DNA from 2 places in the Lysinibacillus sp. K60 genome. Region 2 is predicted to be linked to the other one. Evidence: predicted binding sites of a transcription regulator. Region 2 holds the regulator's gene; the other holds the start of a gene.
What was found. The regulator CtsR, encoded in region 2, represses protease genes until heat stress. The targets are predictions, from matches to a motif close to ATGGTCAATAAAGGTCAAACA.
Positions count from the first base shown of each region.

Region 1: a site for CtsR is predicted at 2,637-2,657, ahead of HCH28_RS02375 (ATP-dependent Clp protease ATP-binding subunit). Genes of this name have one in related genera too.

Region 1 covers NZ_JAASJR010000001.1:479,142-483,572, forward strand. Annotated here, with positions in the region: gene HCH28_RS02355 (Cof-type HAD-IIB family hydrolase) at 1-453, opposite strand, end outside; gene HCH28_RS02360 (prolyl oligopeptidase family serine peptidase) at 575-1,339, shown strand; gene HCH28_RS02365 (metal-sulfur cluster assembly factor) at 1,393-1,701, shown strand; gene HCH28_RS02370 (Crp/Fnr family transcriptional regulator) at 1,767-2,453, opposite strand; gene HCH28_RS02375 (ATP-dependent Clp protease ATP-binding subunit) at 2,723-4,431, shown strand, end outside.
Region 2 covers NZ_JAASJR010000008.1:67,167-71,597, forward strand. Annotated here, with positions in the region: gene mcsB (protein-arginine kinase McsB) at 1-484, opposite strand, end outside; gene HCH28_RS17350 (UvrB/UvrC motif-containing protein) at 481-1,023, opposite strand; gene HCH28_RS17355 (CtsR family transcriptional regulator) at 1,037-1,507, opposite strand; gene HCH28_RS17360 (DUF4870 domain-containing protein) at 1,774-2,079, opposite strand; gene HCH28_RS17365 (class I SAM-dependent methyltransferase) at 2,205-2,888, shown strand; gene corA (magnesium/cobalt transporter CorA) at 2,922-3,884, shown strand; gene HCH28_RS17375 (hypothetical protein) at 3,928-4,137, opposite strand; partial or broken gene HCH28_RS25470 (protoglobin domain-containing protein) at 4,423-4,431, shown strand, end outside.

The DNA.
Region 1 (4,431 bases), on a different contig from region 2:
CAGCAAACTTGTGGGATTTTCCAAGAGATGTGTGTATAAATCACCAAGTGTAATTCTTGGATTCCCCATATTAAAAATATTTAAAATACGATCGTCTTCTGTGTGGACATAAATATCATCTTTTACCTCAGCGATAATATTTTCGTATTCATAACTGTTAATAGAATCAACAACATCATGTACGACACTTAAATCAATTGGTGTGTGCATATGTTGCCAAGAGACATTTTTAGGATGATGTACATATGCGCCATTAAAATTAACAATGGGTGTAGTGAGCCCAAGTTCATGATAATAAAGATCGCTTGCACGGTATGGACGTCCCGTCGCAATCATCACTTGATGCCCTTGTTCCTTAGCCTGCAATAATGTTTTTTTTGTTTTTGCAGAAATTTGTTGTTGATCTGTTAATAAAGTTCCATCTAAGTCTAATACGATTAAATGCGGTTTCATAGCTCGTTGCCCCTTTCCTATAGTTTGAATAGTATCTCTTTGTCTTACATTCGTCAAAATTTTGTCACAGTGAAAAAAGTTTGCTAACATAAAGATGAGATAATAGTTGGGAGTGACAATAATGTTTGTAGAAAAAGAAGTGTGGGGAAATATTCCTTTATTACATATACATACAGACAAGATGAATGAAGAAACCCCAGTAGTCATTTTTTTGCATGGCTTTATGAGTGCAAAAGAACATAACTTACACTATGCATACCAATTGGTGCATAAAGGGGTGCGTGTCCTATTGCCAGATGCAAAATTTCATGGTGAGCGTAGCGAAGGCCTAACGGAAATGCAAATGAATTTAAATTTTTGGGACATTGTTTTAAATTCTATTCATGAAGTACAACAATTATATGATGAATTAAAGAATAAAAATTTATTAGCTAGTCATAAAATTGGCATAGGAGGCACTTCAATGGGTGGCATCGTGACATCAGGCTGTCTGAAACTTTATGATTGGATACAAACAGCTGCAATATGTATGGGTGCACCTGGTTTTATAAAATTGGGTGAATACCAATTGCAACAATTTGCTAGAAGCGGAGTTAACTGGCCGATGTCAGAGGAAGACGTTGAAAAAGTTAATGAAGCCCTTGCTAAATATGATGTCAGTTTCACGCCAGAAAAATTCGCGGGTCGCCCTGTATTCTTTTGGCATGGAGAATTAGATAAAACAGTTCCTTTTCACGAAACATATAAATTTTATGAATCATTACGGGAATACTATGAAGCAAACCCTGAATATTTAAAGTTCATGGTGAACAAAAGGGCTGGACATGCTGTACCACGTGACGGTATGCTAGCAGCTACAGCATGGCTTGCACAGCATTTGGCATAACAGGGTGCATCTGCTATGATAAGGTTAACACTATGATGAAAGGAGAAATACGAATGGATCAGGATATGAAAGATAGCATGTTAGGTGCTTTAGAAAACGTAATTGACCCTGAGCTTGGCATTGATATCGTCAACTTAGGTTTAGTATATGATGTGGAATTAGATGATGAAGGTGTTGCAACTGTTACGATGACACTAACATCTATGGGTTGTCCACTTGGTCCAGTCATTGTGGATCAAGTGAATACGGCGTTAGGTGAACTTCCAGAAGTGAAAAGTACAAATGTTAATATTGTATGGAATCCACCTTGGTCGAAAGATAAAATGTCACGCTATGCAAAAATGGCATTGGGCGTACGTTAAGTTAAAATGGATTATTTAAAACCCTGCTTATTGAAAAATAAGCAGGGTTTTTGCTTGTAACGAAACTAATCGATACGGCATATTTGTAATGGACAATTTTCACAGGCAATTTCATTTTTTAAAAATTGTAAATCATGAATGGTAATAAATCCTTTATCAAAAGTGATAATCTCATGTTTTTTTAAATCATTCAGCATACGATTAATCATTTCCCGACTTGTCGCACACAAATTTGCAATTTCTGTATTTGTTAGCTGAAAATCAATAAAAATCGCGTCATTTTCTACAGGTTTACCATACGTATTGGACAGTCGAATGAGCGTTGAAAATAGAGCACCTTTTTTACCGTTTAACACTAAATCGCGCAAACGACTCTGATGCTTTAAGTTTTCTGTTTGTAGCCACTTCATGTATTCCACCATAACAGTCGGCTGCTCTTCTAGTAAATGCTCCAAAGATTTACGACTCAAAACATATAACGTAGAGGGTTCTAAAACTTTGGCAGTCATCGAATTATAGACAAGATTACAAAATAACGAACCTTCTCCTATTATGTTGTCAGGGCCACAAATGCGAATGGTTAATTCCTTGCCCGTCTCGGATTCTTGGCTAATCGAAATAACACCTGATTGGATGTAATAAATTTCTTTTGCCCGCTCACCCTCTAGAAAAATTTTATTTCCTTTATTCACTTTGATAAAAACACCGTGGTTTTGAAAAAGATCTTTAATTTTTTCAAACATATTATCCATTAAAACCATATCTCCAACACATCGCTTTCTTTTTGTAATAAATGGCGATTATTACAAAAGGATAGTGGATTTCGATACTAAAACACAGAAACATATCATTATTATAACGTAAACTTCCATAATAAGTGAAAAATTTTTAGGGCGATTTCTTTGCTAAGCTTTGTCGAGTGATGTAAAATAAAGTTAGTCAAAAAAGGTCAAACTTTTTTCATATAAACAAGAGTGGGTATATAAATAATGAGAAATATGAAAATAAAGGAGTGCTAGCTATGCAATTTCAACAAACAGACAATAAAAAACCATTAGAACAATTTGGCCGCAATTTAATTGAAGAAGTAAAAAATGGCAAGATGGACCCTGTGATTGGGCGTGATGAAGAAATTCGAAATGTAATTCGTATTTTAACACGTAAAACGAAAAATAATCCTGTATTAATCGGTGAACCAGGAGTTGGTAAAACGGCGATTGTGGAAGGTTTAGCGCAGCGTATTGTAAAAGGTGATGTACCAGAAGGCTTGAAAGAATGCGTATTATATGAATTAGATATGAGTGCGTTAATCGCTGGTGCAAGTTATCGTGGACAATTTGAAGAACGCTTAAAAGGTGTGCTAAAAGAAGTAAAAGAATCAGAAGGACAAATCATTCTATTTATTGATGAAATTCATACGATCGTAGGTGCAGGGAAAACAGATGGCGCTATGGATGCAGGAAATATGCTAAAACCTATGCTAGCACGTGGTGAATTACACTGTATTGGTGCTACTACATTAGACGAATATCGTATGTACATTGAAAAGGATCCTGCCTTAGAACGTCGATTCCAGCAAGTACTAGTGCGTGAGCCATCTATAGAGGATACAGTATCCATTTTACGTGGTTTAAAAGAACGCTTTGAATTACATCATGCCGTACGTATTCATGACAGAGCAATTGTTGCGGCAGCAGAACTATCCAACCGCTATATTACAGAACGATTTTTACCTGATAAGGCCATTGATTTAATTGATGAGGCTTGTGCAATGATTCGTACAGAAATTGATTCAATGCCACAGGAGTTAGACGCAGTCACACGTCGTATTATGCAGCTTGAAATTGAGGAACAGGCATTGCGTAAGGAAAAGGACGAGGCAAGTAAAAAACGTCTGGAGCAATTACGTGAAGAATTAACAAAGTTAAAAGAATCCTCTGAGGGCATGCGTCAACAATGGGAAGCCGAAAAAGAAAAGCTACACGATATTCAGAAAAAACGTGAAACATTGGATAAATATCGTCGTGATCTAGATGAGGCAGAAAGTAAATATGATTTAAATAAAGCTGCTGAATTACGTCATGGTAAAATTCCGACACTTGAAAAAGACATTCAGGTCCTTGAAAAGGAATTAGAGAACGGTGCAGAATCTCGTATTTTACGTGAAGAGGTAACAGCAGATGAAATTGCTGCAATTGTTTCACGTTGGACAGGAATCCCTGTAACAAAATTAGTAGAGGGTGAGCGTGAAAAACTATTACGTTTAAAGGATACATTACATGAACGTGTGGTTGGACAAGATAAAGCAGTTCAATTAGTGACAGAAGCGGTATGGCGTGCACGAGCAGGTATCAAAGATCCACACCGACCTATTGGTAGCTTTTTATTTTTAGGTCCAACTGGTGTAGGTAAAACAGAACTTGCCAAGGCACTTGCTGCACAATTATTTGATTCAGAGGATCACTTTATTCGTATTGATATGAGTGAATACATGGAGAAACATAGTGTGTCTCGACTTGTTGGGGCTCCCCCAGGCTATGTGGGCTATGAGGAAGGTGGACAACTAACGGAAGCAGTTCGCCGAAATCCTTATTCTGTGGTGCTACTAGATGAGATTGAAAAAGCTCATCCTGATGTGGCGAACATTTTATTGCAAATTTTAGATGATGGGCGCATTACAGATAGTCAGGGACGAATGGTGAATTTTACAAATACAGTAGTCATTTTAAC
Region 2 (4,431 bases):
CAAAAGTATCTCGAAAAGCATATGGTAATACTTTCTCTAGGATACGATCAATCTTATTTGCTTGTTCATAGGCACTTTGAAGTTGAAAACTTGCTGTCATACATTGAATGCGTAAATGATCCTCTTCATTCACCATAATGCTAACGGATTCATCTTCAGAGAGTAGTATAGAGCCCACTTGCTCTTTTTTAGCCAGTTGCGGGCTAATCAAATGCTTTTCTACAAGAATTTGACGCTGTAAAGGGGTTAAATCCTTTATAGCAAAATAAGCATAATCATTTTGAAGCGTTGGGCTATCGCTGATTGCATGTGTAACGGCCTGTTCCACTTGCAGTGCCTCATTTTCTGAAAATGCTAATGGAAAACGATAGCCATCTAAATTTCGTGCAAGGCGGATCCGTGTACTAATGACGATATCTGAGTAATCATCTTTGATATGCATCCATGTTGGTGTCGCACGCTCTAAAAATGATTCAATCATCATGTCACATCACCACCTTCAAATTGTAGATGCTTCTCTAGCTCTTTGACTTCATCACGTAGCTTCGCCGCTTCTTCAAACTTTTCTTCATCTACGGCGGATTTCATACGCTTGCGGATATCCTCTATTTGCTTTTTAATAACATACACATTACTGCGAGCACCAGGCATTTTACCAATGTGTTGTGGACCTGCCTGAATACGATTAAAAAGCTTTGGCAAATGATCTCCAAATGTGTCATAACAGCTTGGGCACCCGAATTTTCCTTCTTTTAAAAATTGCTTATACGAAAATCCACATTGTGGGCATGTTTGCTGCTGTGGTTGTACCTGTTGTTTTTCCCCCACCTTTTGCCATGTAGGAGAGCCAAACCAGTTAGACAATAACTGTTGAATAGATACTGGCTCTTGTTTAAACTCTGCATGAAATGGATGGAATTGTGAGGCGCAGACGTCACAATAATGATGCTCTACTTTTTGCCCACTTTGAACTTGTGTTACTGTAACTGTCGCATTACGTTGTTTACAATGTTCGCATATCATTTCCATCACCTCACTATTTTTGTTGTTCATATTTTATTGTTGTCAGCATTGCTCGCAATATTTTTGATCGAATGACATCTCTTAATGGGAGATGCAAGTCGATCGTGGAGCGATCAATTGCTGCTAACATTAATTTCGCTTCTCGCTTGGAAATTACCTGCTCATCAATGAGTCGATAAACCAAATCTTCTGCCATCGTTTGTGATGCCCCACCTTCAATTTGCCTGAGAACATCGTCGATCAAATCAATCTGTGAATTCGCGCGGACACGTAAAATTCGAATGTATCCACCACCACCACGTTTGCTCTCAACAAGGTAACCCCGCTCGGCAGTAAATCTTGTATTAATAACATAATTTATTTGTGATGGTACACATTGAAATTTATCAGCAATTTCACTACGTTTAATTTCAATATGCCCTTCCCCACCTAATTCAAGTACTTGCTTTAAGTAACCCTCTATGATGTCTGATATATTACGCATTTTAGGAATACACCTCGCTTGCTTCACTGACTTTGACTATCTTTGACTTTCTTTGAGTATATTATACAAAACGCTTGAAAAAAATTGCAATGATTTCGCCCATAGAAAAGTGGAAAGTCTTGAAAATGGCTTTTTAATAAACGAAAAAGGCACTTTTCGATCATTTGTTTACGGTTTAATAATTTCCTCATACACCTAATGTACCCTTATTCGTCATAGAAAAAACGCAAGCATATGCAACTAGCATATACTTGCGTCTATGAAAATTATACCCAGCGACCAACAATTGGATAACGCCAAGGTTCATCAGACAATGCTTTTACGATACCGATAATCGGTACCACAAATAGCATAATGCCGAAAATGATTAAAAATGGTAAGCCAATAAGGACAAAGCTTAAAACAACAGAGATAGCAATTAAAACACCCATGACAATTTGGAATAGCAGTGCTTGAATAGAAATTGCCTTTATTTCCTCATCCGAACTAATTAAAAAGAAAATAATGGGCACTAACCATGGCGCAAAAAATGCACTTGCGTGTATGATTACTTTAGACCATTTAGACTCCATATATATCAACCCTTTCTTTGAACTTTATTCTATGTTTTATGTACTACTATTTACGGAACTATACCCGCAATAGTTTCACATTAAGAAGGATTTTTTAAAATTTTTTTGAAAGGCTGTGAGGAGCGTTGGAATTTAACAACACATTAGCAAATGAATATGAAAAGGGTATTCGCCGTACATTGCCTAGTTATGATACCATGCTACGTTTAATACAAACTTTTTATCATTCTAGGCTATCAGAAAATGCTAACATGTTAGTCGTGGGAGCAGGGAGTGGCAATGAAATTATACAGCTTGCAGAAGGAAGACCTCACTGGTCATTTACTGGCATTGATCCATCAGAATCCATGCTTACTATAGCTAAAGAGCGTTTGCTCACTCTACCAAATAATATGTCATTCCATCAGGCTACAATACTAGATGCTTCGCTGTCCTCTACTCAGTATGATGCAGCAAGTTGTGTTCTCGTCTTGCATTTTATTCACGATTATAAAGAAAAGCTAGAAACAATAAAAGCAATAGCAAGATATTTGAAACCTGGAGCACCGTTTGTCCTTGTTTCAAAATATGGTCAGCTAGGATCTTTAGAAACAGAACTACAATTTGATTTATGGCGTTCTTATTGGCTACAGCATACTAGACTTTCTTTATCCGAAGTAGCAGAGATGGAAAAATCCATTCGTTCCCTTTCTTTTATGAGTGAAGAGGAAATTTTAACACTTTTACAAAGTGCGGGCTTTACTAAACCTTCTAGATTTTTTGCCACTACTTTGTTCGGTGGTTGGGTATGCTTTAAAGAGGATCGCTAACTATTTTGTAGTAAATAATTTGAGGTGAAAACCGTGATAAGCACCATCGGCATTACAAAGCAGCAACAATTGTTAAAGGATTTTCCATTAGAAGAGATACATCAGCAAGAATTTGAATGGTATTGGGTTGATTTTAATTGTCCTACAGCGGAGGAAGAATTATTGTTGGATACATTTTTCCACTTTCACCCTCTTGCTATTGAAGATTGCTTAATGAGGTTGCAGCGTCCTAAGCTCGATTTCTATGATGATTTTCATTTCTTTGTCATTCATCGAGTAAACGAAGAGACGTTAGCTGCGGAGGAGGTTAATATTTTTGCCTCCAATAAATTCATCATAACCTTCCATAAAAATCCTGTCCCTGAGATAGAGAAGGTGCAAAAAATGCTGGAAAACCAACCGAAGAATTGGGAGCGAGGTACTGTATACCTAACGTATCAAACCATTGATAAAATTGTTGATAGTTATTTTCCACTCGTTTACAAAATTGAAGATCATCTAAATGCTTTAGAAGGTGAACTTACATACCAAAGTAATGTAAATGCCATGAAAATTGTCTTCGAGTTCCGTAGTGACTTGCTTGACTTAAGACGTACTATTTTACCAATGCGTGACCTTTTATATCGCATTCTTAATTCTTACCGTTTCTCACTAAAAAAATCGGAGAGAGCTTATTTTGGAGATATCTACGACCATCTACTTAAGCTAACAGAGATGGTTGAATCTAATCGAGAGCTTACAGCAGATATGCGAGATAGTTATATGGCTATGAGTTCTAGCCGAATGAACGGTATTATGATGACTTTAACAATTGTATCAACTATCTTTATACCACTTACTTTCATTGCTGGTGTGTATGGGATGAATTTCGATAACATGCCTGAGCTACATGGGCAATACAGCTATTTTATTGTACTCGGGATTATGATAATTATCGTTATCTTTATGTTGGCCGTCTTTAAACATAAAGGCTGGTTTAAACTGTTTAAACCATAAAAAGACTGCTCGTTTTAATAAAAACGAGCAGTTTTTTAATCTATTAATATGGTCCTCTGTCATCAATCTTATTATCACCTTGCTGTGGAAATAAAAAGTACGCTAATACCCCTGATCCCAAAGCTGCACATATTGTAATTAATAATTGCTCAATATCTGGTACCTCAGCATGATAGTTTCGTAGCATATAAACAGAGCCAATGGCAACAATCACCATAACAGGAATAACAAATTTAAAACGTTTTTTCTCCATACCACCCCTCCTTCCATTTTTATTTTCGTACGATTTTTATATTGCTAAACAGTTCGTATTTTACAGGTTTCCTATTTTAAATTCAAATTTACATTGCTTCACCATTTGGACTAACAATAAAGTAAAAAAAATAAAGAAATAACCAATTTTTTAACCAAATATTCAGCAAATAATAGTAAAATAGATTTAATACCATTTATTTATTAAATTTACAAACCTAACAAATTTCAAAAGTGCTTATTTACTTACAATTTATTATGGATATTAAGAATGGAGCAAATAATAATGAGTTGG